3 regions of the Erwinia sp. CGal63 genome follow, and region 3 is predicted to be linked to each of the others. Evidence: predicted binding sites of a transcription regulator. Region 3 holds the regulator's gene; each other region holds the start of a gene.
The links. The regulator PurR, encoded in region 3, represses purine synthesis genes. The targets are predictions, from matches to a motif close to CANGCAAACGTTTGCNTG.

Region 1 (10,464 bases), on a different contig from region 3:
GCGGAAACGGCTTCGGGAATAGAGCCGTGAGCGGTGAGAATGATTACCGGCATACCGGGATGGCTTTTCTGCACCTCGGCGAACAGCGCCAGGCCGTTCATCTCATCCATGCGCAGATCGCTGATCACCAGATCGATCCGCTCGTTCTGCAGCGTGCGCAGCGCTTCCGCGCCGCTCTCTGCGGTAAATACGCTAAAGCCTTCGCTGCCCAGACGCATGCCCAGCAGCTTTAACAGGCCGGGATCGTCATCCACCAGCAGCAGGTTGGCCGATTTCTTGATCATCGTTGCGTTCCTTTTTCCGCGTCGTTTTTCTCACCGTGACCGTCAGCGCCATCCGGCGAACGACGGGAAGAGAGCTGGCGCTCGATATCCGTCAGCGTATCCAGCTTGCGTCGGGTGACTTTCAGCTCATCGCTCAGCGCCGAGTGCTGCTGGCGTAGCGCGTCCAGCTGAGCGTCGCTGCTCTGTTGCAGATGATGATAGCGAGTCCGTTCTTCGGAAAGCTGCAGTTGCGCCATCTGATTATCGCGCCAGAGCTGCAGCAGCGTGCGTATAGCGGCGGGATAGCTGCGGCTGAAGGCATCCAGCTGCAGCATATACTGACGTCTTTCTACGGGCGTCACGTTGCCGTTGGCCATCAGGATCGCGCCTTTAAACACGCCCTGCCAGCTGTCGCCGCTTTGCTGGCGTGCCACGGCGCGCGCGTCGGCCGGAGAGAGCCTGGCCGCACAGTCCATCGCCCGCAGCCAGTAGAGCGAGTTACTGGTTTTGTTCTCTTCCACATCCCAGATCCGCGCGCACTCCGCCAGCTGATAGTCGACGACCTTCGCTTCAGGTTCAACAGGCGCTTTGTGCCCGACGATTTTAGCGCCGGGCGCTTTGTCCACACAGGCTACCAGCACACCGGCCAGCAGCACGACCAGCGTGTATTTGCCCGACCGCGTAAAGAGTTCCGCATCGGGAAAAGAGAAGAGTGAACGCATTATTTGTTCTCGCCAATGGAGTTAAGTTCGATGCGAAAGCAGACGTCAGCCTCTTTGCTGGCAACCAGCTGCAGATCGCCCAGCAAGCGATGCACGCAGTCTTTGGCGATGCTCAGGCCCAGACCGCTGCCCTTAACCGCGCCTTTCCGCTGCTGGCTTCCCTGAAAGAAAGGTTCGAAGATCATCGCTCGCTCCGCATCCGGTATCGGCGTGCCGCTGTTGGCGACCTCGATGATGACCTTGCGACCCTGCGGCCAGCTGCGGATCCAGATAGTACCGGATTCGTCGCCGTAGTGTATCGCATTCGAATAGAGATTATCGATCGCCCTTGTCAGCAGGGCTTCGTCGGCCCGACACGTTTTTGCGGTCAGCGCGATATCGGTTCGAATCTGACGTTTGCGCGCGGTGAGGTTGTGGCTGCTGACGATGCGTTCAATCAGCGGCTCCAGCTCCACCGGCTTCAGCACCACCTGCGCCTCCGACAGCTTACGGTTGTAGTCCAGCAGTTGTTCAATCAACCGCTGCAGATGCCGGCTGCTCTCATCCAGGATAGTGACTACCTCGCGCTGATCGGCGGTAAGCGGGCCGGCGACCTCGTCCGCCAGTAGCGCCGTGCCTTCGCGCATACTGGCCAGCGGCGTTTTCAGCTCGTGGGAGATATGACGAAGGAATTCGTGCCGCTGCGACTCCAGCCAGGCCAGACGCTCGCTGAGCCACAGGATCCGCTGGCCGAGCGAACGCAGCTCGCGCGGCCCTTTCAGCGCCAGGTTATGTCCCGCCGAACGGCCCTCGCCAAGCCGATTGATCATGCGCTCGACCGCCTTGACCGGCCCGATAATCATGCGGGTAAAGAGCAGCACCAGTCCAAGACTGAGCAGAAACAGGATCAGCGCCTGCCAGCCGAAATACTGGCCGCGCTCGGCGATTTCCCGCTGCAGCTGTAGCCCTCGTGAAAAGACCGCTTCGCGCGTCGACTGCGCCAGCTGGCCGTTGGCGGCGGAAAATTTTTCCAGATTATCGGAGGCCGTTTTTACCGGACTGCTGTTGTCGCAGTCGATTTTCGTCAGCCCGGCGAGCAGCTGCTGCAGCGACTGCGTCAGGCGGTCGTCGGGCACCGCCGCCGCCTGCTCTTCCAGCATACGGGTATATTTGGTGCGCTGGGTTTGATAAAGGTTGGCGAGCATAGGATCGTCGAGTACGCAGTACTGGCGATAGCTGCGTTCCAGCTCCAGCGCGGTGCGCGCCATCGCTTCGCTGCGGCGCACGTCGGTCAGCGTGTTACGGTTGATATCCGCCGCCTGGATGCTCAGGGCCGACAGGCTTTCCCACGCCTGCCAGGCCAGCACCAGCAGCGGCAGCAGCACCAGAAGAAACGCCATCAGCACCAGCTGACGCAGCGATCGGGGAAACAGACGCCATTTTTTCACGGGAAGCTCTCATGTTTTTAGTCAGCCCGATGCTAGCCGACTGCGCCGCGAGAGAAAAGCTTTGTCTTAAAACGAAAAATGGCAGGCTCCAGGAGCCTGCCATGATGCGATGCCGATAAGGTCGACATGCCGGAATAGGTGGTGCCTAACTCAACGTTGCGCCCTGAGTGTGATAGAGCCGGAGCTGTATCGGTCTCGCTGGACGGCAGGCACCGTATTGTGCGTCATTCGGAACGTTATGAAGCGCTTGACCGCTTGCGCAGGGCTGTCATAACCAGGTGAATGAGCCACTGCGGTTAGTATAGCAATTTCCGTGCCAGTTTTAAAATATATTTACAATGGGTTGGTTTTAAACGCTTTTTGCAGAAAAAACACGGCAACCCATACCGCTCCCCGCTACAAACTGTCGTCAATCGGTAACAGGATTAGGATTATCCTTATGATTCTATCTTTATCAATCAGTTAGATGTCGCCATTGAGAGACAGCCAGTTTTTACGCTGTCGTTAATTTGCAACAGCCGCTTAACCGTCATAAAAAAAGGCAGCCGAAGCTGCCTTGTTGGGTCAGGACTGAATCAGCCTAACTGCTTGCGCGCGTTGCGGAAGATCCGCATCCACGGGCTATCTTCGCCCCACTCCGCCGGATGCCAGGAGTTGCTGACGGTACGGAACACGCGCTCCGGATGCGGCATCATAATGGTAACGCGGCCGCTTTCGTTAGTGACCGCGGTGATGCCGTTTGGCGAACCGTTAGGGTTAGCGGGATAGGTTTGCGTCACTTTGCCGAAGTTATCGACGAAGCGCAGCGCCACCAGGCCTTTGCTCTCAAGCTGAGCCAGATGCGCGTCATCACGCACTTCCACAAAACCTTCGCCATGCGATACGGCAATCGGCATTTGCGATCCCGCCATGCCGGCCAGCAGCAGCGACGGGCTGGCCGCCACTTCCACCAGGCTGAAGCGAGCCTCAAAGCGCTCGGACTGGTTGCGCACAAAGCGCGGCCACTCTTCGCTGCCAGGGATCAGTTCGCGCAGGTTAGACATCATCTGGCAACCGTTGCAGACGCCCAGCGCCAGCGTCTGCGGACGATGGAAGAAGGTTTCGAACTCGTCGCGCACGCGGCTGTTGAACAGAATCGATTTCGCCCAGCCTTCGCCTGCGCCCAGCACATCACCGTAGGAGAAACCGCCGCAGGCCACCAGCGTCTGGAAATCTTCCAGACCACGGCGACCGGCCAGCAGGTCGCTCATATGCACGTCGATGGCGTCGAAACCGGCACGATGGAACGCGGCCGCCATCTCGACATGAGAGTTGACGCCCTGCTCGCGCAGCACGGCTACTTTCGGCCGCGCGCCCGTGGCGATATAAGGCGCGGCGATATCCTCTTCCGGACGGAACGAGAGCTTCACGTTCAGACCCGGATCGAGATCGTTTTTCTTCGCTTCATGCTCCTGATCGGCGCACTGCGGATTATCGCGCAGTCGCTGCATCTGCCAGGTCGTTTCCGCCCACCAGGTGCGCAGCGTGGTGCGGCTTTCGCTGTAGACCGCAGAATCGCCGGAGGTAATAACGAAGCGATCGCCCGGCAGCGCGCGGCCGAGGAAATGCACGCAGTCAGCCAGGCCGTGCGCGGCAAAGATCTGCTCTACCTGCTCGCGATCCTCTGCGGCGATCTGGATCACCGCGCCCAGCTCTTCATTGAACAGCGCGGCCAGCGAGTCGCCGCCCAGCGCGGCAACATCCGCCTCGACGCCGCAGTGGCCGGTAAAGGCCATTTCCGCCAGCGTCACCAACAGGCCGCCATCGGAACGGTCATGGTAGGCCAGCAGCTTGCCGTCGGCCACCAGCGCCTGCATGGCGTTAAAGAAGCCCGCCAGCTTGTTGGCGTCGCGCACGTCGGCTGGCTTGTCGCCAAGCTGACGATAAACCTGCGACAGCGCCGTCGCGCCCAGCGCGTTAGCGCCCTCACCCAGGTCGATCAGCAGCAGCGCGTTATTACGCTCAGGCTGAAGCTGCGGCGTGACGGTGCGACGAACATCTTCCACGCGGGCGAAAGCGGTGATCACCAGCGATAGCGGCGAAGTCATCTCGCGCTGTTCGGCGCCCTGCTGCCAGCGGGTTTTCATCGACATGGAGTCTTTGCCGACCGGAATAGTGATGCCCAGCGCCGGACAAAGCTCTTCGCCCACCGCTTTCACCGCTTCGTACAGACCGGCGTCTTCGCCCGGATGGCCGGCTGCCGCCATCCAGTTGGCGGAAAGCTTGATGCGCTTCAGCGAGCCAATCTGCGTGGCGGCAATATTGGTGATCGCTTCGCCCACGGCCAGGCGGCCGGAAGCGGCGAAGTCCAGCAGCGCGACCGGCGCACGTTCGCCCAGCGCCATCGCTTCGCCGTAGTAGCTGTCCAGGCTGGCGGTAGTTACCGCGCAGTCAGCGACCGGGATCTGCCACGGGCCGACCATCTGATCGCGCGCCACCATGCCGGTGACGCTACGGTCGCCGATGGTAATCAGGAAGGTTTTTTCCGCCACGGTCGGCAGATGCAGCACGCGATTAACGGCATCGGCAACGGTGATAGCTTCGCGCGCCAGCGGCTCGCCTTTGGCTTTCAGCGTGGCGACGTCGCGGGTCATTTTCGGCGTCTTGCCCAGCAGCACGTCCAGCGGCATATCGATCGGCTTGTTGTCGAAGTGGCTGTCGCTGAGCGTCAGGTGCATCTCTTCCGTAGCTTCGCCGATAACGGCGTAAGGCGCGCGTTCACGCTGGCAAAGCGCGTCAAACTGCGCCAGTTTTTCCGGCGCGACGGCCAGCACGTAGCGTTCCTGGGATTCGTTGCACCAGATTTCCAGCGGGCTCATGCCCGGCTCGTCGCTCAGGATATCGCGCAGGTTAAAGCGGCCGCCACGCTCGCCGTCACTGACCAGTTCCGGCATGGCGTTAGAGAGGCCGCCCGCGCCCACGTCGTGGATAAACAGGATCGGGTTCTCTTCGCCCAGCTGCCAGCAGCGGTCGATCACTTCCTGACAGCGGCGCTCCATTTCCGGGTTGTCGCGCTGTACCGAAGCGAAATCCAGATCGGCGTCGGACTGGCCGGAAGCCATTGAAGAGGCGGCGCCGCCGCCCAGGCCGATATTCATTGCCGGGCCGCCGAGCACGATCAGCTTAGCGCCCACGCTGATTTCGCCTTTCTGCACGTGATCGGCGCGAATATTGCCGATGCCGCCAGCCAGCATAATCGGCTTGTGGTAGCCGCGCAGCTCGGCGCCGTTGTGGCTGTTGACCTCTTCTTCATAGGTGCGGAAGTAGCCGGTCAGCGCCGGACGGCCGAACTCGTTGTTAAACGCCGCGCCGCCCAGAGGGCCTTCGGTCATAATATCCAGCGCGGTAACGATGCGGTCGGGCTTGCCGAAATCCTCTTCCCACGGCTGCTCAAAGCCGGGAATACGCAGGTTGGAAACGGAGAAGCCCACCAGACCCGCTTTAGGTTTCGCGCCGCGGCCTGTAGCACCTTCGTCACGGATTTCGCCGCCGGAACCGGTCGCCGCGCCAGGCCACGGAGAAATGGCCGTTGGGTGGTTATGGGTTTCCACCTTCATCAGGATATGCGCCTCTTCCTGATGGAAATCGTAGCGGTCGCCATCGGCGTAGAAACGACCGACCTGCGAGCCTTCCATTACCGCCGCGTTGTCTTTATAAGCAGAGAGCACGTGTTCCGGCGTTTTTTCAAAGGTGTTCTTGATCATTTTAAACAGCGATTTCGGCTGTTTTTCCCCGTCGATAATCCAGTCGGCGTTGAATATTTTGTGACGGCAGTGCTCCGAGTTCGCCTGGGCGAACATATAGAGCTCAATGTCGTTAGGGTTGCGCCCGAGTTTCTCGAAAGCCTGCTGCAGATAGTCGATTTCATCTTCCGCCAGCGCCAGCCCCAGCTTGCGGTTGGCCTGCTCCAGCGCTACGCGGCCTTCGCCCAATACGTCCACGCTGGTCAGCGCGGTGGGTTCATGGTGCGCGAAAAGCTGGGCTGCCTGCGACAGATCGCTGAGGACGATTTCCATCATGCGGTCGTGCAGCAACGCGGCCAGCTGCGGCCACTGCGCCTCGGTTAACTGCGGCGCTTTGACATAGAAAGCCAGTCCGCGCTCCAGGCGCTTTACCTGCGGCAGATCGCAGTTGTGCGCGATATCCGTTGCTTTGGAAGACCAGGGAGAAAGGGTTCCCGGACGAGGCGTCACCAGCAGCAGACGTCCTTCGGGAGTGTGTTCGGCGAGAGACGGGCCATATTTCAGCAGGCGCTGCAGACGCGCTTTTTCAGCCTCGTTAAGCGGGGCGCTGAGATCGGCGAAATGGACATACTCGGCGTAAATGTCGCTCACTGGCAGGTGAGCGTCCTGAAAGCGGGCCAGCAGTTTGTTAATACGAAATGCCGACAGAGCGGGCGAACCACGCAGAATTTCCATCATAAAGATCTCTCGTCAGAGCGCCAGGCGACGCTTCTTTGGGCGCAACAGGGAAAACGGGCGCCATTATAGAGAATCCCCGCCGGTTACGAAACCGTTTGCGCAGAATTTATCGCGCTGGGGAATTGGCTGAAAAGCGCACAATTTTGCATGATTTCAGTTGCGCGGGCGTCAGGAGTTGCGCAAAATGCCCCACGCTCAGGGCCTCTTACAGACCACAAATACTGCCGTTACAGACAGAATCCTGAGAGAAATCGAGAGATAACCATTTGAAACGCCTGAAAATTAATTATCTGTTCATCGGGCTGGTGACGGTACTGCTCGCGCTTGCGCTGTGGCCGTCGATCCCGTGGCACAGCAGCGGGCTGAACCAGACGGAACAGATAAAAGCACGGGGAGTTTTGCGCGTCAGCACGCTCAATTCGCCCCTGACTTACTACACAGTGAATAAAGCACCGGCCGGTATGGATTACGAGTTGGCGAAGCGCTTCGCCGATTATCTGGGCGTGAAGCTACAGATTACGGTGCGTCAGAATCTCAGCGAGCTGTTTGACGATCTGGAAGAAGGCAAAGCGGACGTGCTGGCTGCCGGGCTGATCTACAACAGCGATCGCCTGGCGCGTTTCCGCACCGGCCCAACCTACTATTCCGTTTCCCAGCAGCTGGTCTACCGGATGGGCAAACCGCGTCCGCCAAATCTGGGCGCGCTGAAAGGCCGTCTGACGGTGGCTTCCGATTCCGCTTTCGCCTCCACGCTGCGGGATATTCGGCAAAACCAGTATCCCGACCTGGACTGGGCCATCTCGACCGATCAGAGCCCTAACGCGCTGCTGGAGGCGGTAGCGGACGGCAAGCTGGACTATACGGTTGGCGATTCCGTCTCTATCGCGCTGCTGCAGCGCATCCATCCGCAGCTGGCCGTCGCCTTCGACATCACAGACGAAGAGCCGGTCACCTGGTATATGCAGCGCGACGATGACGACAGCCTCTATGCGGCCATGCTGGACTATTTTAACCAGATGGCGGAAGAAGGCGCGATGGCGCGGCTGGACGAGAAGTATCTGGGCCACGTCGGCACCTTCGACTATGTCGATACCCGCACTTTCCTGCGCGCTATCGACAGTATGCTGCCGGCTATTCGCCCGCTGTTTGAGAAATACGCCAGCGACATCGACTGGCGGCTGCTGGCCGCCATCTCCTGGCAGGAGTCGCACTGGAATCCGCAGGCGACCTCGCCTACCGGCGTGCGCGGCATGATGATGCTGACCCGCAACACGGCGGACAGCGTCAACGTCAGCGACAGAACCGATCCGGAGCAGAGCATTCGCGGCGGCAGCGAGTATCTGGTGAAGATGATGGAGAAGGTGCCGGCGACCATTCCGGAAGACGAGCGCATCTGGTTCGCGCTGGCCGCCTACAACATGGGTTATGCGCATATGCTGGACGCGCGCAGGCTGACAGAGAAGCAAAAAGGCAATCCGGACAGCTGGGCCGACGTCAAGCAGCGTCTGCCGATGCTGAGCCAGAAGCGCTACTACAGCCAGACCACTTACGGCTACGCGCGCGGACAGGAAGCCTACAACTACGTGGAAAATATTCGCATCTATCAGCAGAGCCTGTCGGGCTATCTGCAGGATCAGGAGAGAAAGCTGGCGCAGCAGGCGGCGATGGAAGCGCAGTTGGGCCAGGGCTATCCGACCGTGGAGCCGCAGGTGGCGCTGAACTGAAAGAAAAAGGCGCCGATGGCGGCGCCTTAAAGCGGGCTATTGCTTCTGCTGCGCTTCCGCTCGCAGCCGGTCGCGTAGCGCTTTTTTCTCCGCGCGGCGATGCCGGAAGAAATCGCTAAGCATGGCGGCACAGTCGGCGGCCAGTACGCCCTGCTCCACCTTCACCTGGTGATTCATCCCAACGTGGCCCAACACATCCAGCAGCGACCCTGCGGCGCCGGTTTTCTCATCTTTGGCGCCAAACACCAGCCGCCCTACTCTGCCGTGCACCATCGCGCCGGCGCACATCACGCACGGCTCCAGCGTTACGTAGAGCGTGGTATCCAGCAGCCGATAGTTCTCCAGCACCTTGCCGCCCTGCCGCAGCGCCATAATCTCCGCATGGGCAGTCGGATCGTGGTGGCCGATAGGCCGGTTCCAGCCTTCACCGATAACGGTATCGCCCTGCACCAGCACCGCGCCGACCGGCACTTCGCCTTCTTCCCAGGCGCGGCGCGCCAGCGTCAGAGCATGGCGCATCCACTTTTCATCAATTAGGGTATCGCTCACCTGAGTCTCCAGCCAAAAATCGCCGGGCAGTATACCCGTTTACTCCAGCTGTTGCAGTTCGCCCTGCGGCGTGACGCGCCAGCGATGCTGGCAGAAGAAAAGCAGCGGGTTATCCTGCTTGCTGTCGCTATAGCCGCTGTAAAGCTGCAGAGGCGTGCCGATTTGCTCTTCCAGCCGCGCCACCTTTTCATGTCCCAGGCAGCGCATCGCCAGTAGACGGCCGCCATAGCCGCGCGTCATCTGGCTGGCGATCAGCTTCACCTTTGGTAAAAAGGCGGAGTCGAAATAGACTTTCTCGACCAGCGACTGCGGCGAACCGGTAATCAGCCAGACATCGGCGTCTGAGCTGTTCAGATAGTCGGTAAGGCGCTGCTGCACCACGGGAAAAGCGGTGACCCGCAGGCGGAACCACTGCGCGAAAGCCTGTTCTCGCGCCAGCAGCTTCTTTTCGCTGTGGCCGAAGGTGATGGCCCACAGCAGCAGGCTCATCGGCCAGCGCGCGGCGCGTCCTTTAATCAGCAGGCCAGCGCCGACCACGGGCAGCAGCGGCGCCACCAGCAGCAAATTGAGCGGCTGTCGCCATAACAGATAGCGCATAAAGGTGCCGAACATATCCTGCTGATGCAGCGTGCCGTCGAGATCGAAAAACACCACGCGTCGTTCCTGACCAGTTACCAAACCTCTCTCCTCGGGGAACTCCCCAACCTGGCGCGTCTTGCGCGGTAATGACACTTTTGCCTTTAATAATAGTGGACGCTGAGACAACGATGTCAAAACTGGGCCGTATGGCTCAGCCAATGCTTTCCTGTAGAGCTGCCCGCAGAAAGCCGCCGTGTCGGGCCAACAAGGCTTTGGCTTCAGTGGCGTTGACGCCGCTGAGCACCATCAGGATAGCGGTTTTTACCTCCCAGGCCGTTTGCCGCAGCGCTTGCTCCGCCTCTTCCCGTTCGCAGCCTGTTGCCTGGCAAACCATGCGGCAGGCGCGATCGACCAGCTTGACGTTGGTAGCCTGCATATCCACCATCAGGTTCTGATAAACCTTGCCGATTTTTACCATCGCGCCGGTTGAGATCATATTCAGCACCAGCTTTTGCGCCGTTCCCGACTTCAGCCGCGTCGAGCCGGTCAGCGCTTCCGGCCCGACCACAGGGGAAATAGCGATAGCCGCTTCGCGCGCGATGGGCGAATCGGGATTGCAGGAAATCGCCGCCGTGCGGCAGCCCAGCTCGCGAGCGAAACGCAAAGCGCCAATAACATAAGGCGTGCGCCCGGAAGCGGCCAGGCCAATCACCATATCCTGCGCCGTCAGCTCAAGCGCC
Region 2 (10,464 bases), 400 kb from region 3:
GCGTCGAGGTGATTTTCGGCATCGGCACGCGGCTGACCTGCGATATCCCACAGGTAAAACCGCTGAATATCGTGATTAAGCTGGTGGAGTGCAACGGCAAGCCGGTCGCCAAACTCTCCGACAGTCCGGGTAAAACTATCTGCCAGGATAAAGCTTTCGTACGCGCCCTGCGTAAGGCTTTCGATCTGCCGCTGGTGAAAAAAGCCAGCTGATTCCCCCGGAGAAAAAGGCATCTCGCCTTTCTCTCTGTGGACTATCGCCGTTAAGTCAACAAATCTCCCGCATCGCAACGAATTCTTCTTGTGTCTCGTCTCGCGGCAAGTAACATAGCATTGCCCCGGTATCGGGTAATTTTAATTCTGCATAAGAGAGACTTATATGAGCGTTGTGCCTGTAGCGGATGTACTGCAAGGCCGGGTCGCGGTTGACAGCGAAGTCACCGTCCGCGGCTGGGTGCGTACCCGAAGAGATTCAAAAGCCGGTATTTCCTTTATCGCCGTTTACGACGGTTCCTGCTTTAATCCTGTCCAGGCTGTGGTCAATAATTCTCTGAATAATTATCAGGAAGAAGTCCTGCGCCTGACCACCGGCTGTTCTGTCGCCATTACCGGTAAGGTAGTGGAGTCGCCGGGCGAAGGACAAAGTTTTGAAATCCAGGCCAGCGCGGTGGAAGTGGTAGGCTGGGTCGACGATCCGGATACCTATCCCATGGCGGCCAAGCGCCACAGCATTGAATATCTGCGCGAAGTAGCGCATCTGCGTCCGCGTACCAACCTGATCGGCGCCGTCGCGCGCGTTCGCCATACTCTGGCCCAAGCGCTGCACCGCTTCTTTGACGAACAGGGTTTCTTCTGGGTTTCCACGCCGCTGATCACCGCTTCCGATACGGAAGGCGCTGGCGAAATGTTCCGCGTCTCCACACTGGATCTGGAAAACCTGCCGCGTACGCCGGAAGGCAAAGTTAACTATGACGAAGATTTCTTCGGCAAAGAGGCTTTCCTGACCGTATCGGGCCAGCTTAACGGCGAAACCTACGCCAGCGCTATTTCCAAAATCTATACTTTCGGCCCAACCTTCCGTGCTGAAAACTCCCATACCAGCCGCCACCTGGCGGAGTTCTGGATGCTGGAGCCAGAGGTCGCTTTTGCCGATCTGGAAGATAACGCGGCGCTGGCTGAAGCGATGCTGAAATATGTCTTTAAAGCCGTACTGGCTGAGCGCGCTGACGATATGGCCTTCTTCGCCGAGCGCGTGGATAAAGAGGCAATTACGCGCCTGGAGCAGTTTGTGACTACCGATTTTGCGCAGGTAGATTACACCGACGCTATTGAGATCCTGAAAGCATGCGGCGAGAAGTTCGAAAACGCCGTGTCCTGGGGTATCGACCTCTCTTCTGAACACGAACGCTATCTGGCCGAGAAGCATTTTAAAGCGCCTGTGGTAGTGAAAAACTATCCAAAAGACATCAAGGCATTTTATATGCGCCTGAATGACGACGGTAAAACCGTGGCGGCGATGGACGTGCTGGCGCCAGGCATTGGCGAGATTATCGGCGGTTCACAGCGTGAAGAGCGTCTGGACGTGCTGGACGCTCGTCTGGCGGAGATGGGCCTGAATAAAGAAGATTACTGGTGGTATCGCGATCTGCGCCGTTACGGCACCGTCCCGCACTCCGGTTTTGGTCTGGGCTTTGAACGCCTGATCGCTTACGTCACTGGCGTGCAGAATGTCAGGGACGTGATCGCTTTTCCAAGAACGCCGCGCAACGCCAGCTTCTGATTTTAGCATTAAATATAAGAAATTCATATATATAACTAAGGCCAGCCTCGCTGGCCTTTTTTTATTTTTGTAAATTTAGATATAGTTCACAAAGTTCCGTATTATTTACATTTTGAAATACAAATTTTCCTTCTGTAACCAGAATAAGAGATTAGTAGCATTTTCGAGGTGGATTAACCGGACTGCCAATGGAAAGATGCGTGCAGACACAGGAAGACACCAAACTCTCATCGTAGTTCTGTAAAGAATTATTGACGGCAGTGGCAGGTGTCCAGATAACTCCAATGAGGGTAATAAATAATGATGAAGCGCAATATTCTGGCACTGGTTATTCCAGCCCTGTTAGCCGCTGGTGCAGCCAATGCAGCAGAAATCTATAACAAAGACGGCAACAAGCTGGACCTCTACGGGAAAGTTGACGGTCTGCACTATTTCTCTGACAACGACGGCGACGATGGCGACCAGAGCTATGTGCGTTTTGGTTTCAAAGGTGAAACCCAAATCAATGACATGCTGACCGGTTACGGCCAGTGGGAATACAACATCCAGGCTAACAATTCTGAAGGCGGTTCCGACGCGCAGGACGGCAACAAAACCCGTCTGGGCTTCGCCGGTCTGAAATTCGCTGAATACGGTTCTCTTGATTACGGTCGTAACTACGGCGTGGTTTACGATGCTATCGGCTGGACCGATATGCTGCCAGAGTTCGGCGGCTATTCCGGTAACTCCGATAACTTCCTGGTAGGCCGCTCTACTGGCGTAGCTACCTACCGTAACACTAACTTCTTTGGTCTGGTCGACGGTTGGAACTTTGCCGTGCAATATCAGGGCAAAAACGACCGTGACGATATTCGTCGCGCTAACGGCGACGGCTGGGGCGTATCTACCTCTTACACCTCACCAATCGGCGTAGCTATCGTAGGTGCTTACGCCTCCAGCGATCGTACCGATGCTCAGAATCAGGCTACTTATGGCCGCGGCGACAAAACTCAGCAATGGGCTACCGCGCTGAAGTATGACGCGAACAACGTCTACCTGGCGGCTTCTTACGGTGAAACCCGCAATGCGACTTATTTCAGCAATGCCAATGCCACTGACATTAACGGCAACACCGTTACTGCAACAGGCTTTGCTAACAAAGCACAGAACTTCGATATCGTAGCTCAGTACCAGTTCGATTTCGGCCTGCGTCCTTCTATCGCTTACGAGCAGTCTAAACTGAAAGACATCGAAGGCGTTGGCGATGCCGACCTGTATAAATACATCGATGTGGGCGCAACCTACTACTTCAACAAAAACATGTCCACCTATGTTGACTATCAGATCAACCTGATCGATGACAACAACCGTCTGGGCGTGAACACCGACGATATCGTAGCTGTAGGTCTGGTTTACCAGTTCTAATCAGTCAATACGCTATCATCTGACGGGGCTTCGGCCCCGTTTTTTTATTTCCGAATCTCGCGACGCTGTCTTGCCCTTCCACCTGCCCTTGATTTTTGCTGCTTCCAATGCAGTATCCGTTGCATAAAATTTCGAGCCGCGCCACAACCTCTTTATTCGGGCTAAACAAAATCTTGCCAGCCAAAAATGAAGATGAAAAAATCCTTGTCTGGTAAATAAAGGAGTTTCTATATGGATATATTTAACCCTTTTCGTCCGGTGCCAGCAGATAGTGAAAAGCAGGAAAAGAGATCGGCAAAAACGACGGAAGCGCGTTTTACCCGCATCGAAATGCACATTTCCTGGCTCAGGCATGACGTTAACGACATCAGACATGAACTGCAGGATATCCGCGGTGAAATTAAAGATGTGCGTAGGGAAGTCAAAGATATACGCGGCGAGATAAAAGACGTCCGCAAAGATATGCAGACGGATTTCCGGCTAATGTTCAGCGCGCTGATTGGCGTGGCCTTAGGGCTGGCCGGCATTATGGCTAAAGGCTTTCACTGGTTTTAAGCCTGCCGGTTAAAAGCGGCAAACCTTCTCAACGCTGGCGCAGCCTTACTTTTACCAGGCCGCTATTCTCTTTCTGTACATCAATGAATCTTTCGCAGTTTTAGCGCAAACGGTTGGCAATTTTTTCAGAGTGGCGTTACCCTGATTCCTCGCTTGGTTACAACGGACTTTTACTATGTTTGAACGCATTGCAGCTGCACCCGCCGATCCTATTCTTGGCTTAGCCGACCTTTTTCGCGCGGACGACCGTCTTGACAAGATCAATCTGGGCATCGGCGTTTATAAAGATGAAACCGGCAAGACGCCGGTGCTGACCAGCGTAAAAAAAGCCGAGCAATTTCTGCTGGAAAATGAAACCACTAAAAACTATCTCAGCATTGATGGCCTGGCCGATTTTGGCAAATGTACTCAGGAACTGCTGTTCGGCAAGGACAACGCTATCCTGCGCGACAAACGCGCGCGGACGGCGCAAACCCCTGGCGGTACAGGCGCACTGCGCGTAGCGGCGGATTTTATCGCTACGCAAACCGGCACGAAACGCGTCTGGGTAAGCAACCCGAGCTGGCCTAACCATAAAAACGTCTTTCAGTCTGCCGGACTAGAAGTCTGTGAATATCAATATTACGATGCGGCCAGCCACGCGCTGGACTTTGACGGCATGTTAAACGCGCTGCGTGAAGCGCAGTCAGGCGATATCGTGCTGTTCCACGGCTGCTGCCACAACCCTACCGGTATCGATCCTACGGCTGAGCAATGGCAGACGCTGGCCAAGATGTCGCTGGAAAAAGGCTGGCTGCCGCTGTTCGACTTCGCCTATCAGGGCTTTGCCCGCGGTCTGGAAGAGGACGCAGAAGGCCTGCGTATTTTCGCCGCTGGCCATCAGGAGCTGATTGTCGCCAGCTCCTACTCCAAGAACTTTGGGCTTTATAACGAGCGTGTCGGCGCCTTTACGCTGGTTGCCAGCGCGGCCGACATTGCCGACACCGCCTTCAGCCAGGTGAAAGCCACTATTCGCGCCAACTACTCTAACCCGCCTGCGCACGGCGCTGCCGTAGTGGCTACCATTCTGAGCGACGATTCTCTGCGCAAGCTGTGGGAGCAGGAGCTGACCGATATGCGCCAGCGCATCCATCGTATGCGCCAGCTGTTTGTTAACACGCTGCAGGAAAAAGGCGCGAAAGGTGATTTCAGCTTTATCATTAACCAAAACGGCATGTTCTCGTTCAGCGGCCTGACCAAAGATCAGGTGATCAGACTGCGCGAAGAGTTTGGCGTCTATGCGGTTAATTCAGGCAGGGTCAACGTGGCAGGAATGACGCCGGACAATATGGCGCCGCTGTGCGAGGCCATTGCCGCAGTTCTTTAGCCGATAATAAACGGAGGGCGGACAACCCTCTTCCGCCCTGTCGCGAAATAAAAAAGCCTGCGCATCGCAGGCTTTTTTACGCGTTGCTCATGAATTACTGCAGAAAAGGATTGGAAATTCTTTCTTTACCCAGCGTAGAGCTGGGGCCATGACCAGGCAGAAAAGTGACATTATCGCCCAGCGGCAGCAGCTTATTTTTAATGGCGGCAATTAAATCCGCGTGGCTGCCCTGCGGAAAATCGGTGCGTCCCACGCCGCCGTTAAAGATAACGTCTCCGGAAATCAGCAGACGGGAGGCACGATCGAAAAAGACGATATGGCCAGGCGTATGGCCCGGACAGAGCAGGATCTCCAGCGAAATATCGCCGACCCGCACCACTTCGCCCTCTTCCAGCCAGCGGTCCGGCGTCAGCGGCGCGCATTCCGGAAAACCGAACATCTGGCTTTGCATCGGCAGTCCCTGCAGCCAGAACTCATCCGCTTTATGCGGCCCAACGACAGGTACGGCATAAAAAGCGGCCAGCTCCGCCGCCGCGCCAACGTGGTCAAGGTGGCCATGCGTCAGCAGAACCTGCGTCACGGTGACGCCCTTTGCCGCTGCCTGAGCTTTGATTTTTTCGGCGTCGCCGCCCGGATCGACTACCGCCGCCTGCAGCGTGACCGGACACCAAATCAGCGAACAGTTTTGCGAAAACGCGGTTACCGGAATAGTTTCATAATTCATAGGGCTCCATTAATCCCGGTACGCCAGGATCTCTTACCAGTGCCTTGCGGGCCCGGTATCAATATGCACAAAGTTACTTCTCGGGTAGTATCCTACACCGCCTGCCTTCATGGAAAGCGCCGCTTTGCGAATATTGCTGAGAGCAATGCCCTCAATATGAAAATCCATTGCCTGGCCCAGCGTATGGTAGCTGTGCTTAGCGACGCCGCTGCCGCGTTCGCGCAGCGAATTGTTAGTAGCCAGCGTACGATAACCGGAAATCAGCTGTACGGGTTTACGCGTATCTAACAGCGCCTGCAGACGATAAAGCTGGTCAAAGAGATGCGGATCGATGCTCTTAACCTGATTGGCGCGATAATCACGAAAAAAATGGTTCAGGCGTGTCAGCTCATCTCTGTTATAGCTTTTACCATTGAAAAATTCGGTTTTCAGGCTTTCTCCGGTGTGGAGATTATTCAGCGTCAGTATGCGTGGACGTGAAGTGGAAAGCGAAGCGAAAGCCTGGCCCGGAAGCAGCGACAGGCCTAGCGCCGCGCCACCCAGAGCCAGTAATTTACGGCGATGAGAGTCGAATTTATCCATTAATCTGTGTTACCCAACTAAAAGTTCTGAAACGGCGGAAATGTTCACCGCCGGGAACCTTAACCGGGTAAAAAAGCGACGTCAACCGACGAAACGTGACGGATACGACAATTCACAGAAGGGCTGTCGTACCCGCCTGACGGCTTCACGATAACTTTCAGGCGTAACAGTTGAATAATCAACTACTAGAGCAGTAACTGACCGGCTTTAGCCAGTGCCTGCACGCCGGAGCGCGCCGTGACGTCATAATTGTAAATATCTGTACGAAACTGAGTGCGGCCATCATCAGCGACCCAGGCAGTCAGATAGTAGAGGTTAACCGGAATACGGTGACGAACCGGAATATAACGCGTGTCACCTTGCTTAAGCGTGCTGGAAATACGCGAATCATTCCAGCCTGCGTCCTGTAACAGCAAATTAGCCAGTTCAGACGCTTTATTCACCCTGACGCAGCCGGAGCTTAGCGCCCTGATATCCTTCTGGAACAGATTATGGTTAGGCGTATCGTGCAGATAAATGGCATCGGAACTTGGCATATTGAATTTATAACGTCCCAGTGAATTCGTGGCGCCTGGAGCCTGTCGAATACGATAAGGGAATGAGGCTGCAGAGACCATTTGCCAGTCAATCATGGAAGGATCGATCACCTCTGCATCGTTGCTCCAGCCGGAAAGCAGCGTGTAATTATGCTTATAGAGATAGCTCGGATCGCGCTTAACTTTGGGAATAATATCCTGCCGCACCAGCGTAGTCGGCACGTTCCACGGCGGGTTAAGCACCACGTTGTTTAATGCGCTGCGCATGAGCGGCGTTTTGCGATCGGGACGACCGACGATAACGCGCGAAGCTAAAATCTGATTGCCGTTCAGATAGTATTTCAGCGAGTAGTTGGCAATGTTGACCATAATGCCGTTGTGCATATCGTCCGGCAGCAGCCTTAAACGCTGAATATTCAGCGCCAGCAGCGAGGCACGCAGCTGGGGAGAAACATTAAGCCATTCACGCGTTCTGGGGCCGATCACGCCGTCGGCCTCCAGTCCCTGCCAGCGCTGGAATCGTTTTACGCCCTCAACCAGCTCGTCCGAATAGACATGCGTGGGATTGGCCGGCACGTCGTTTTGCACCAGCCCAACCGCGTCCGGCGTAGTGGTCAGCGGCGTCTGCGGGGCAGGAGAAGCGGAAGGACTGACCGTGACTTCTTCATCGACAAATCCCGCCGGCACCGGCGCGCCAGACACCACATCATCCGGCTTCGGCGTATCGCCTTCCGAGGTCAGCATATTAGTACGTTGCAGAATGTCACGCAGCGCGGGAACATCGTCGCTAAGCTGGCCAGGACGTAGACTTTGCCGGTTGGTCAACTGCGGCCAGGCGCGATTATCGGCCAGCAGCGCTTTCAGCGCCTGATGCATCAGCGGATACTGCGGATGCTGCGGAGCCAGCGAAGCCACAAAGGTATGCGTAGAGCCCTGCCCGACCGCGCGCTGCCACTGGTTGATCACCGATAAAGTCGGCACCTCCAGCTTGTAAGGCACGTTGCTGTAAAGCCAGGTTTCGCCTTTAGCAGGTACCAGCGAAGTGAATTGCAGATAGCCAAGCATGGCGTCTGAAAGTGCTACATCCCGCTGCATGCCGGTTACTGCGGGATCGGTAAGCATTTTAATCCACTGAGTAAATTGCGGCTGCACGCCGGAAATAGCCACTTCAGCCAGCTGCTGCTGAAACTGCTGAACCGCTTCGCGATCCTGCCACATCGGCTGCATATGATGTGCAGCGTAGAGCGATGCCAGCGTGTTGAGATAAAAAGGACGGTAGCCGCTGCTGTTAAACAACGACTGAAGCTTTGCCTGCGCCTGAGAGACGGAGACGGCGGCTTTCACTGGTGAATGCGGCGCGGCCACAGCCGCAGGAACACTCTGCCCAAGCGCTAATAGCAGGCAGCAACCTGAGCTGAACTTTGCCAAATAAGATCCTGTCAGCAACATCCCTTGCCTCCTGTAACGGGTCTGAACGGGCGACGACCCTGATTAATCACTGTTATAAGTATAGAAAAGAAAACGGCGTTTGCGTGTGCCGCAAGCGCCGTGAGAGAGAGTAATTCGGCGGCGCAAATTTTGCCATATCCGCCGCCGACTATTTTGTGCGGTTTACGTCACGAGGTCAGCTGCGGGGTGATATCCGCCGCTGAATTGGCCGAAGCCGCCGGTTCAGCCGCGAATCCGCGCAGGCCGACCACATGCACGTGTTCGCTGTTGTTGATCACTTTACGTACCAGCTTGTAGGTGGTGCCCTTCTCCGGACTGATATTCTCTGGCGCGGCGATTATCAGCTGCATCTCCAGACGGTCGCAAAGCTCGAACAGCGTGGCGATCGATTTCGCATCCAGACGCGCCGCCTCATCCAGGAACAGCAGTCGGCAAGGCGAGATATCTTTACCGCGCAGGCGACGGGATTCCTCTTCCCAGCTCTGCACCACCATTACCAGAATCGACATGCCGGTACCGATAGCCTCACCCGTTGACAGCGCACCGCTTTCCGCTCGCAGCCAGCCGTCTGAACCGCGGTTGACCTCCACCTCCATAGAGAGATAGTTGCGGTAATCCAGCAGCTCTTCGCCGATGGTTTGCGGCGTACGCTGGCCCATGTCAATCTGCGGATTCAGCCGCTGATAGAGCTTCGCCAGCGCTTCCGAGAAGGTCAGGCGCTGGCTTTTGAACAGATCCTGATGCTGCTCGTGCTGCTCGGAAAGCACCTCCAGCAACGTGGCGTGCGTTTCCCGAACGTTGACGTTAAGCCGTACGCTGTGCACCTGACCAAAGCTGACGTTTTGCAAACCCTGGTTCAGCTGGCGAATACGGTTCTGCTCGCGCTGAATGGTTTTGCGAATGATGTTCGCCACGCTGCGCGAGCTGATAGCCAGCATCTGTTCGCGGGCGGTCAGCTCTTCGCTCAGGCGGCTCAGCTCGATCTCCATCTGCTCAATCGCCTCTACCGGATCGTCCGTACGAATAATATCCTGACGGATGCGCTCGCGCAGATGCTGATAGACCGCGATAAAGAATTCGATTTTCCGCTCCGGCCGCTTTGGATCTTCCGACAGGCGCAGGATATCGCGCAGGTGTTCGTTATCGGCAACCGCCAGACGCAGCGCGCCCAGAGCCTTATCCGACATAGAGCGCAGCTCGTCGCCGCCCAGATAGGCCAGCTCGCGACGGTGCAGACGGCGCTCGACGCCGTTATCCTTCACCATACGCAGCACGGCCACCCAGCCGGCTTTGGCGCTGACTACCTGCTCGCGGCTCTGATGGTAGTCGCGTTCCACGCGCTTGAGTTTTTTCTGCAGCGCGTCCATTTCCGCTTCGCAGAAGGTCAGCTGTTTCTCCAGCTGGTTGCGGCGGCTACGATTATTGCTCAGCGCCGTGTAGAGTTCGTCACGACGCAGGCGCGCGCGCTCTTCGGCGCTGGCATCGGCCTGAACACCGATCGCCTGCATCTCCTGCTGCAGCTCTTTCAGCATATCCCGTTTGGCGTCATAAGAGCTTTTCAGCGAGGCGAGAACCTGGCTGTACTGCGTCAGCTGCGCCTGGTGACTGCGCAGCTGTTCGCGCGCTCGCGCGCGCTCCGCTTCCGCCTGCTCAAGCCGACGGCGCAGCTTCTCGTTCAGATCGCTGTTGCCGTCAAGCATACCCGCCGAATCGGCGTAGCTGAAGTGCGCGCGCCGCTGCACCACCTCGGTGATGGCAAAAGCCTGCTGCCGCGCATCGCGCTGCGCCTGCTGTGCCTGCTGATAATCCAGCATGAGCTGCTCGTGCTGCTCCGGATCGCTTTGCAGCACCGTAACCAGCGGCTCCAGTTTCGCCAGGCTGGCACCATGCTGCTGCAGGAAGCGCGCCGCTTCCTGCGCCTCGTCCAGCCGCTCCAACAGCTCTTCATGGCGATCCTGCAGCGTTTCGTCCAGCAGCAGACCAACGCGCGGCATCAGCCGGTTAAGCTGAGAAACGCCCTCTTTCGCCTGCTCGAACTGCTGGCGCTGCTGCTGGTTTTCGCTTTCGTG
Region 3 (10,464 bases):
AAGCATCGTCATAAAGATCGTGCTCAGCATCACCAGCGAGGTAGTGAAGAGCGGGGTAGCGATAAAGCCGGAAACGATCATGCTGGCGATAAAGCAGAGGCCAAGCTGCAGGGTATTTTGCAGCGCGGCCGCTTTACCGCTCGCCTGAGGAAAAGGCAGCAGCGCGTTGGCGACCACAATCGGGTAGATGGCGCCGTTGGCCAGCGCCATTCCGCAAAACGGCAGCAGCAGTCCCCAGGTCGACGGCGCCTCCATCTGAGCGGCGATAAAGAAAGCGCCGACGCTGAGCGCATACAGCGCCAGCAGCCATGGCAGCAGCGAAGCGCCTTCCGTCTGTTTCAGCAGCGTCCGGCAGCCGTAGCCGCCGACCAAAAAGGCCAGCGTTTGCGGCACATAGCTCAGACCGATATCGCCAGGCGACAGGCCCCGTTCCGCCAGAATAAAAGGCGAACCGGTCAGCCAGGCGAAAAAGCTGGCGGAGCAGGCGGCGTAAATCAGCACGTTGCCGCTCCAGACCGGCGATTTCAGCAGGGTAAAGAAGCCGACTTTCGCTTCCTCTTTGTGTGGCTTTGCGCCGGGCGAAGCGAGAAACAGCGTGGCGACCAGCAGGATCAGCGCCAGCAGCAGCAGCGCCAGAAAGATGGCGCGCCAGCTAAAGTGGTTCAGCAGCCAGGCGCCCAGCAGCGGCGCCAGCGCCGGCGAGAGCGCCACCAGCGGCATAATAGTGGCAAAAACGCGGTTGGCCTGCGCGGCGGGGTAGCGGTCGATAACCAGCGCCTGCCAGCTTACGGCGGCGGCGCAAATCCCTACGGCCTGCACAAAACGCAGCACCAGCAGCATGGCGGTCGAGTCCGCCCACCACATCGCGCCGCAGCTGACGGCGAAGAGTCCCAGCCCCATCAACAGCACCGGCTTGCGGCCGATACGGTCGGAAAGCGGCCCCCAGAACAGCTGCGCGCTGGCGAAGCCCGCCAAAAACAGGCTCAGGCTGGCGCTAATGGCGCCTGCTTCGGTTTGGAGATCCTGCTGCATGGCGGTAAAGGCAGGCAGATACATATCGGTGGCCAGAAAACCGGCGACGCTGAGCAGCGCCAGGTAAAGCAAAAATCCTTTCGAAGGCATGTTAAATCGCTCTTATTGTCAGGTGAATCGCGGCCGGCAGTGTAAAAGAGTGGCGCGGCGCTTGTGAAACGGTAATATTTGCGTCCTGCGTTCAAAAATTTTGCAGGAAGATTATGTGGTCAGAACATTCGCTTGAAGTGATTGATGCGGTCGCCAGAACCGGCAGCTTCACCGCAGCAGCGGCGGAGCTGCACCGCGTTCCGTCCGCTGTCAGTTATACCGTACGACAGCTGGAGGAGTGGCTGGCGGTACCGCTGTTCGAGCGACGCCATCGGGATGTCGTCCTTACGGCCGCAGGCGAACATTTTATTCAGGAAGGGCGTCTTGTTATCAAAAAAATGCTTGCCACGCGACGGCAGTGTCAGCAGGTCGCCAACGGCTGGCGCGGACAGCTGAATATCGCCGTGGATCGCATCGTCAAAGCGTCGCGAACCCGCCAGCTGGTGGTGGATTTTTACCGCCACTTTCCCGATATGGAACTGCATCTGTCACCAGAAGTCTTTAACGGCGTTTGGGACGCGCTGGCCGATGGTCGGGTCGATGTGGCGATCGGCGCGACGCAGGCTATCCCGGTTGGCGGACGCTTCGCTTTTCGCAATATGGGGATGCTGAACTGGCGCTGCGTAGTCAAAGCGGGTCATCCGCTTGCGCAACGTCAGGAGAAAGTCAGCGAAGAGGCGATCCGCGCATGGCCTTCGCTGGTGCTGGAGGATACCTCGCGCGCGCTGCCCAAAAGAACGACCTGGACGCTGGACAACCAGCGACGGCTGGTGGCGCCAGACTGGGAAAGCGCCTTCGACTGCCTGCTGGCCGGACTGTGCGTTGGCATGGTGCCAGGTCATCTTGCGCAACCGCTACTGCAAAACGGCTCGCTGTGCGAACTGCAGCTGGATCCGCCTTTTCCGGACAGTCCCTGCTGCGTCAGCTGGTCGGAACAGCAGGCTTCGCCGGCGCTGCAGTGGCTACTGGAGTATCTGGGGGAAACGGAGACGCTGAACAGCGAATGGCTGCGGGAAGCTTAACAGGGCGGCCTGGCGCCGCCCGTAACGCTAGCGACGATAGTCGAGGAAAGGGCCATCCGCAACGGAACGGCGCTCAATCAGCGTAGGGTGCACTTCAATGGTCTGCGGCTCTTCGCGCTTGCTGGTGATGCGATCGAGCAGCATATTGAACGCCGTCGCGCCCAGGCGCTCTTTTGGCTGATGCACGGTAGTCAGCGCAGGCGTGAAGTAGCGCGAGTTGCGCACGTTATCATACCCGATCACCGAAATATCCTGCGGCACGCGCAGGCCCATTTCATCCGCTGCGCAAATCGCGCCCATCGCCATCACGTCGCCGCCGCAGAAAACCGCGGTAGGCCGCTGCTTTTGCGTCAGCAGCTGCTGCATGGCGCGATAGCCCGACTCCGGTTCGAAATCGCCCTGTACCAGCCATTCGTCGCGCAGAGTAATGCCCGCTTCCGCCAGCGCCTTCAGGAAACCGGCATGGCGGCCGCCGCCCGTATTGCGTTCCATGTGGCCGGGGATCACACCAATATCGCGGTGGCCGCGATCGATCAGATAGCGGCCCGCCAGATAGCCGCCTTCAAAAGCGTTATCCAGAATGGTATCGGTAAAGTCGCCGCGCGATTCGCCCCAGTCCATGACCACCATCGGAATATTGCGGTGTTCTTCCAGCATGGTGATCAGCTCGTCCGGGTATTCGGCACACATCACCAACAGGCCGTCGACGCGCTTCTGCGCCATCATCGACAGATAGGCTTTTTGCTTTTCCAGCTCGTTATGCGCGTTGCCCAGGATAAGCGTGTAGCCCTTAGCGAAGCAGCTATGCTCCACCGCCTCGATAATTTCAGCGAAGTAGGGCGCTTCGCTGGAGGTCGCCAGCAGGCCGATAGTTTTGGTGTTATTGACCTTCAGGCTGCGGGCCACGGCGCTGGGGGAATAGTGCAGCGCTTTAATCGCTGCCCAGACGGCTTCCCGCGTCTCTTCAGCGACAAAGCGGGTTTTATTAATGACGTGGGACACGGTCGTGGTGGACACGCCGGCGCGTTTGGCCACATCTTTGATGGTTGCCATGAAAAAAGACTCCTGCGCTGTTCAGTAAGTCACTGAAAAGCGGTTTGTTAAACGTTTGCCTGGAATTCCAGCGCTCCTGATATAAATTGCGCATATTTTGTTGCGGAATGGTTACATCAGAAGGGAGTAAACAGAATGCGAAACCGGCCTGGAAGGAGGCGATAGCGACAAACAGGCCCGTTGCGCAACAGATCGTGGATTCTAACAAGAGCAGGCGCAAAAAACGAGAATTTTAGGCCGGCCGGTGGAAATTTGCGGTGAAAAGGCCGGTTCGTCTGCGACGATACCGGCCGGAGTACAGCAGGCTAGCGGATTGTTTTCGGCGTCATGACCCGACGGGCGCCGACATAGTGCTGCTCCCAGTAATCCTCCGTCAGCGCGCTGACCTGAATATCCTTGCCGGTGCGCGGCGACTGGATAAATTTGCCGTTGCCCAGATAGACGCCAACGTGATCCGCCGCGCCGCGACCGTTAATGCGGAAGAAGACCAGATCGCCTTTCTCCAGCTCGTTGCGTTTAACAGAGGCCGCGTCTCTGAGATGGTACATCTCGTTGGCGGTACGAGGGATTTTAAATTTAACCAAATCCTTATAGGCGTACCAGACCAGGCCGCTGCAGTCGAAACCGGTTTTAGGCGAAGTGCCGCCCCACAGATAGGGCTTGCCCAGCTGATCCATCAGTTTATTCATCGCGGTTTCGCGGGCTTTTTGATAGCGCGCGCGGTGCGCTTTGCTGAGCCTGAGCGGCGAGGTGGCCGAGCCGCTGGTCAGGGCTTCCGCCTCCTCGTTGCGCAAGCGATGACGACCGTAGCGTTTCTTCGGCGGTAGCGCGGCGACGGCGTGCTGCTCTTTTTTGCGCAACTTATATTTTTTAACAACGGGCTGACGGGTTTCTTTTACTTTGCGGGCGGTGGTTTTAATCGGTCGGCGCTTGCGGCGATCGCTTTCGCGGGCAGGCGTAACGCTGTCTGCCTTATGATGATCCGCCTTAACGGCGGCGTGTGGCGATGCGTGCGCCATAGAGATAAACAGCTGGGCAAAAGCCAGCATCAGCAGCGTGATGAGTAAACGCATCTTTACCATTAACAGTTTGTGCTCCCGCCAGAGGCAAGAGCATGGCTTAATCAGGAGATCTGCGCCTGGGCAGTCGGTTAGGTCAATTCTAAACGAACTCTTTACTAAAAAGTAAGGCCTTTTTTGTTTCAATCCTCGCGAAGCGGTAAAAGCTGTAAAATTCAGGCTGTTCAACCGCTTATCTGCGCAATTTTGCCGCGATTTTTTGCAGTTAACGCAGCGTGAGCGAGCGGGAAATGGTATTTTAACGTTCTGTTTCCAAAACGTAGCGGCCTTGCGGCGGCTGAAAATGCCATTTTCATCGCGCGCGCAGACTCGCTACACTATACAGACACGAAGTAGCCGATTGAGGAAGGCATTTATGAGCACTATTGAGAAAATTGAGCGCCAGATCGCAGAGAACCCGATCCTGCTGTATATGAAAGGCTCCCCGAAACTGCCAAGCTGCGGCTTTTCGGCGCAGGCCGTGCAGGCGCTCTCCGCCTGTGGCGAGCGTTTTGCCTATGTCGATATCCTGCAGAATCCGGAAATTCGTGCCGAACTGCCAAAATATGCCAACTGGCCAACCTTCCCGCAGCTGTGGGTGGACGGCGAGCTGGTCGGCGGCTGCGACATCATTATCCAGATGTTCCAGGCTGGCGAACTGCAGCAGCTGATCAAGGAAACCGCGCAGAAATATCCTTCCGACGCGGCGGAATAACAGCGCGCGGCAAGCAAGCGGCAGGATTTTAAAACGATCGGGCCTGACAGAGCGTCAGGCCCGTTTTTTTATTCGGCGTTCGCCGTTTGCGGCAGCGGCCAGCCGCCCAGCCGTTTCCAGCGATTAACCAGCTCGCAGAACAGATCGGCAGTTTGCACGGTATCATAGAGCGCCGAATGCGCCTGAGTGCTGTCAAACGGCATACCGGCGGCGGTACAGGCTTTGGCCAGCACCGTTTGTCCCAGCACCAGTCCGCTCAGCGCGGCGGTGTCAAAAGTCACAAAAGGGTGGAAAGGATTACGCTTCAGTCCGGCGCGTTCCGCCGCGGCGTTCATAAAATTGAGGTCGAAAGTGGCGTTATGGGCCACCATCACGGCGCGATTGCAGCCCTGATCCTTAATGCCTTTGCGTACGGCTTTAAAGATGGCGTGCAGCGCTTCATATTCGCTGACCGCGCCGCGTAGCGGATTGGCGGGATCGATGCCGTTAAAGGCCAGCGCTTCGGGTTGCAGAACGGAACCTTCGAACGGCTCAACGTGAAAATGTAGCGTTTCGTCCTTCTCCAGCCAGCCGTCGTCGGTCATTTTCAGCGTGACCGCGGCTATTTCCAACAAGGCATTGGTTTTAGCGTCAAAACCTGCGGTTTCAACATCGATCACTACCGGATAAAAACCGCGAAAACGGCTGCTGAGGGCGTTAAGTTCGTTCGATTCGGACATCAGGATCTCACAGGCGAAAATTGAGCGCATAGTATGGCAAATTTCGGCATGGGTTGCAGCAGGGGAAAGGCGAAAGAAAGGCGCCGCAGTGGCGCCTTCACAGGGTTGAACAGCTAAACGCAGGACGCCGCGGCCTGAACCGGACGCCTGAGTTTCAGCGCGCGTTACGCGCCCAGGCCGTGGCCTGCATGTTTGTTTTCGATCAGCTCGATTTTATAACCGTCCGGATCTTCCACAAAAGCGATCACGGTAGTGCCGCCTTTAACCGGGCCAGCTTCGCGGGTAACGTTGCCGCCCGCGTTGCGGATGCGGTCGCAGGTAGCGGCGACATCGTCCACGCCCAGCGCGATATGGCCATAGGCGTCGCCCAGCTCATATTTATCGACGCCCCAGTTGTAGGTCAGCTCAATCACCGCGCCTTCGCTCTCTTCGGTGTAGCCCACGAAAGCCAGCGTATATTTATACTCGGTGTTCTCGCTGGTGCGCAGCAGGCGCATGCCCAGCACTTTGGTGTAAAAATCAACGGAGCGTTGCAGATCGCCAACGCGCAGCATGGTGTGAAGTAAGCGCATAACATCCTCTTATCAAGCGTTATCATCGGATAACAAGCATAGCCGGAATTCGCTGCCGTTACCGGAACGGCAGGCCTTTGCGGCGGCATACGGCGTTAAAACCGAAAAATCAGCGCAACAGAATAGCAGCTCTGACCCGGCGAAAACCAGGAAATGCGTGCTCTATCCTGTTGTTAAGCGCCGGGTGGCGAGAAAAGCCGCAGGCTAGTCCAGCGTAGGATAGTCCGTATAGCCTTCCGCGCCGCCGCCGTAAAAGAGCTCCGGACGCTGCTCGTTCAGCGGCGCGTTCTGCCGCAGGCGCTCTACCAGATCCGGATTGGCGATAAAATCGCGGCCAAAAGCCACGGCGTCGATCAGCCCTTGCTCAATCAGCGCCTCCGCTTTTTCGGCAGTATAACCGCCGGCGCCTACGATCACGCCGGGATAAGCCGCGCGGATCGCCCGACGAAAAGCGTCGCTATAAGGTTTGCCGCCCGCCCAGTCCGGTTCAGAGATGTGCAGGTAGGCCAGATTGCGCTTCGCCAGCTCGCCAATATAGTAGAGCGCCGCCTCTTCCTGATCTTCACCATTGTCCAGACCGTTAAAAGGGCCAAGCGGCGAAATGCGGATGCCGATCCTGTCGGCATGCCAGCCGTCGATAGCCGCGTCGACCACCTCCAGCGCGAAACGGGTACGCTTTTCCACGCTGCCGCCGTAGGCATCGGTGCGCTGGTTAGAGGCGGGCGAAATAAACTGGTGCAGCAGATAGCCGTGCGCTGAATGCAGCTCCACCAGATCGAAATCCGCTTCGCGCGCGTTGATCACCGCCTGGCGAAAATCGTTAATAACATCGTCGATCTCATCTTCGCGAAGCTCGCGTGGCGTTGAGGTCGCTTCGCGAATGGTTCGGCCCTGTTCGTCGCGCAGGGAAGTGCGGGTGTCGGCATTGATCGCCGAAGCCGAAACGGGCGCTTTGCCGTCGGGCTGCAGGCTGCTGTGGGAGATGCGGCCGGTATGCCATAGCTGTACCGCGCTGTGGCCGCCTTGCTGATGAATGCCCGCGTTAATGGCTTTCCAGGCGGCGATCTGCGCGGCGGTGTGCAGGCCCGGCGCGCCCGCGTAGCCTTTGGCCTGAAAAGAGATCTGCGTGGCTTCGGTAATGACCAGACCGGCGCTGGCGCGCTGGCGATAATAGTCGCCCATTAATGGCGTGGGAATATCGCCTGGATCAATGCTGCGCAGGCGCGTCAGCGGCGCCATAAAGATACGGTTAGGCGCTACCACCGCGCCGATTTTTAGCGGGGAAAAAAGTTTTTTCAGCTCCATCAGTCGCTCCTTGTTAACCGGCTGTCGGGATAACGCCGGCCAGCCGTAATAGTCAATGAGTGATGAGCGTAGTAGAGAAAGCGCGGTTATCCGTAATCGTACGGCACGATCGGATCATATCCAGCGCTGGCTGATACTCTGCCGTTTGCACGTTCATCATCCCCAGCAGCGTATGAAAAAGATTATCCTGCGACACGGCCTCGCGGCTGGCCTGCCGCTGCAAACAGTGCCGATCGATGCCAAAGCTGCTGGCATAGCCTTCTGAAAGCCACAGCAGAAAAGGAATATGCGTTTGCTGCGTGGGCGCCAGCATATAGGGTGCGCCATGCAAATAGATGCCGTGTTCACCCAGCGATTCGCCGTGGTCGGAAAGATAAACCAGCGCGACGTTAAAGCGATCGCTGTAGTTTTTCAGCAGGCTGAGGGTGCGATCCAGCATGGCATCCGTATAGACAATAGAGTTGTCGTAGGTATTGACCAGCGCCTGGCTGGCGCAGTCCTGAATCTGATTGCTGTCGCAGGTCGGCGTAAAAGCGCGCTGGTCGGCCGGATAGCGCCGATAGTAAGCCGGGCCGTGGCTGCCCATCTGATGCAGGACGATCACCGTGTCGTTTTTTATGCCGTCAAGATAGCGATCCAGCCGCCAGAGCAGCACGTCGTCCAGGCAGGAGCCTTGCTGGCACAAGTTGTTCAGCTGCCACTTCGTCATATCCGTGTGCGGTACGCGGTCGCAGGCGCCTTTACAGCCGCCGTCGTTTTCCCGCCACAGCACGCTGACGCCCGCGTGCGCCATCACGTCCAGAAGCCCTTCCTGATGATGCGCGAGGCTGGCGTCATAGTGCTCGCGCGGCATATTGGAGAACATACAGGGCACGGAAATTGCGGTTTCGGTGCCGCAGGAGGTGGCGTGCGGGTAATAGATAACGTCATCCTGCGCCAGTTGCGGATTGGTGTTGTGCGCATAGCCGCCGAGAGAGAAGTTCTCCGCGCGGGCGGTTTCGCCCAGCACAAAGACCACCAGCGTTTTTTTCTTCTCCGCCAGCATCTGCGGGCCTTTATGCGCGTCCTGACCGATGGCAATCAGCGACCGATCGCCGGCGAACCAGCGGTCGTTCGCATAGTGCCCGAGACCGCTGATAACGTTCGCAGGCGTAACCATCTTAATCAGCCCTTTGTTATTGCGTACCAGCGAAGCGTAATCCTTGTAGAAAAGCGCGGCCACCAGCAGAACAACCAGCAGGGCGGCAAGCGCGGAGCTGGTACGAAAAGCCAGGTTCATCCACCACGGACATTTACTATTGATGGTCACCAGCCCGATGAGCAGCGCGGGCAGAATACCGCACAGCGTCAGCCAGAGCGCGTAACGCAGGCTAAACAGCGCCCTGGCCTCCTGCAGATCGGTTTCAAACACGTTCTGTATCATATTGCTGTCGATTACGGTGCCGAAGCTGTAGATAAAGTAGTTGGCTGCAGCGCTGACCACCACCAGCGCCGTCAGCAGCGGTTTTCTTATCCACGGCAGCGCGGTGACGCTGAAAATAAACAGAAAGGCGCAGAAAAGTACCAGCGGCAGCGTGGCGGCGAAAAGATAATCTTTGCCCGACACATAGGGGATTATCTTCCAGGCGTGAAACAGAAACACGGCGTTAAGAACGAAAGTGAAAAAGAGCGCGGCATAAAAGTTAAAGGCGATTTCGTTGCAGCGCAGGGCGGTCAGCTTCATGGCGGTTAGTCAAAGATAAACAGAGCAATCAGCATAGCCCTGTTAACGATTTGAAACTTTAACCGATACTCAACAATCCAAAGAGACTAACATTAATATTACCCAATTCACTTTTCCCTGCATAAGGAGCGACGTTGGCTGAACAATTAGAGTTTTTTCCCGTCCCCAGCCCATGCCGGGGAATCTGCCAGAGCGACGAGCGCGGCTACTGCCGCGGCTGCCTGCGCAGTCGCGACGAGCGTTTCAACTGGATGAAGTTCAGCGATGCGCAAAAGCGCGAGGTGCTGCGGCTCTGTCGTCTGCGCTGGCAAAGGCAGCAGCGCGCCGCTAAATCCGCCGCGCCGGAAGAGCCAGAGCAACCTTCGCTATTCTAGTTTTCCGCGGATTATTATGCACTTCCTGAAATTGCGGCCAGGCTTATAGCTTCCGCTGCAAAATGTGAGGAAGTGTAATGAGACGTATGAATTTGCTAATGGTATCGCTGGCCTTTTGTGGCCTGGCGCAGGCTGCCAGCGAGAAGGTCGAACTGAAACTTGCCTCGCCGGAGGGCGCCGGAGAAAGCATTGGTCAGGTGACGATCGCCGAGACGGCCTATGGCTTGACCTTTACGCCAGAGCTCAAGGCGTTGCCGCCGGGCGTACATGGTTTCCACGTGCATGCCAATGGTAGCTGTGAACCGAAAACCACCGACGGCAAAGCCGTAGCGGCGGGCGCGGCGGGCGGCCATCTCGATCCGCAAAATAGCGGCAAGCATCTGGGGCCGTGGCAGGATGGGCATCTGGGCGATCTGCCAGCGCTCTATGTCGGCGCTGACGGCACGGCCACTTATCCGGTGCTGGCGCCGCGCATCAAGAAGCTTTCGGCGATCAAAGGCAAAGCGCTGATGGTACACGCGGGCGGCGACAACCACGCCGATCATCCTGCGCCGCTGGGCGGCGGTGGCGGACGTTTAGCCTGCGGCGTTATTTAGTGAAATCGCCGCCGATAGCGACGGCGGCATTTTTTTAGTGTACTACGCGAATATGATCGACCTCGATTTCAGTACGTCTGTCGTTTTTATCCACGTCGCCCACCACGCGCACCTTTTTGCCGATCGCCACATGGTTATCTTCCCAGTCGTCATCGTCGACATCGATACGTATTTTCCCCGTACTGTCCTGCAGCCAGTAATGGTC

Region 1: the regulator PurR is predicted to act here: its motif matches at 6,957-6,974, upstream of purL (phosphoribosylformylglycinamidine synthase).
Region 2: the regulator PurR is predicted to act here: its motif matches at 3,841-3,858, upstream of MKZ79_RS07790 (amino acid aminotransferase).

The regions. Positions count from the first base shown of each region.
Region 1 is NZ_JAKUMN010000007.1:92,198-102,661, reverse strand. It holds gene glrR (two-component system response regulator GlrR) at 1-284, opposite strand, end outside; gene qseG (two-component system QseEF-associated lipoprotein QseG) at 281-985, opposite strand; gene MKZ79_RS18495 (sensor histidine kinase) at 985-2,412, opposite strand; gene purL (phosphoribosylformylglycinamidine synthase) at 2,988-6,872, opposite strand; gene mltF (membrane-bound lytic murein transglycosylase MltF) at 7,139-8,596, shown strand; gene tadA (tRNA adenosine(34) deaminase TadA) at 8,633-9,145, opposite strand; gene yfhb (phosphatidylglycerophosphatase C) at 9,185-9,823, opposite strand; gene murQ (N-acetylmuramic acid 6-phosphate etherase) at 9,936-10,464, opposite strand, start outside.
Region 2 is NZ_JAKUMN010000001.1:1,699,092-1,709,555, forward strand. It holds gene pncB (nicotinate phosphoribosyltransferase) at 1-212, shown strand, start outside; gene asnS (asparagine--tRNA ligase) at 379-1,779, shown strand; gene ompF (porin OmpF) at 2,080-3,183, shown strand; gene MKZ79_RS07785 (hypothetical protein) at 3,415-3,738, shown strand; gene MKZ79_RS07790 (amino acid aminotransferase) at 3,914-5,104, shown strand; gene MKZ79_RS07795 (MBL fold metallo-hydrolase) at 5,199-5,828, opposite strand; gene MKZ79_RS07800 (YcbK family protein) at 5,862-6,410, opposite strand; gene ldtD (L,D-transpeptidase) at 6,596-8,395, opposite strand; gene mukB (chromosome partition protein MukB) at 8,563-10,464, opposite strand, start outside.
Region 3 is NZ_JAKUMN010000001.1:1,298,803-1,309,266, reverse strand. It holds gene punC (purine nucleoside transporter PunC) at 1-1,122, opposite strand, end outside; gene punR (DNA-binding transcriptional activator PunR) at 1,236-2,144, shown strand; gene purR (HTH-type transcriptional repressor PurR) at 2,172-3,197, opposite strand; gene MKZ79_RS05910 (NlpC/P60 family protein) at 3,503-4,270, opposite strand; gene MKZ79_RS05905 (Grx4 family monothiol glutaredoxin) at 4,632-4,970, shown strand; gene rnt (ribonuclease T) at 5,039-5,689, opposite strand; gene gloA (lactoylglutathione lyase) at 5,854-6,261, opposite strand; gene MKZ79_RS05890 (alkene reductase) at 6,466-7,566, opposite strand; gene eptA (phosphoethanolamine transferase EptA) at 7,619-9,289, opposite strand; gene MKZ79_RS05880 (DUF1289 domain-containing protein) at 9,424-9,663, shown strand; gene sodC (superoxide dismutase [Cu-Zn] SodC) at 9,741-10,259, shown strand; gene MKZ79_RS05870 (NirD/YgiW/YdeI family stress tolerance protein) at 10,294-10,464, opposite strand, start outside.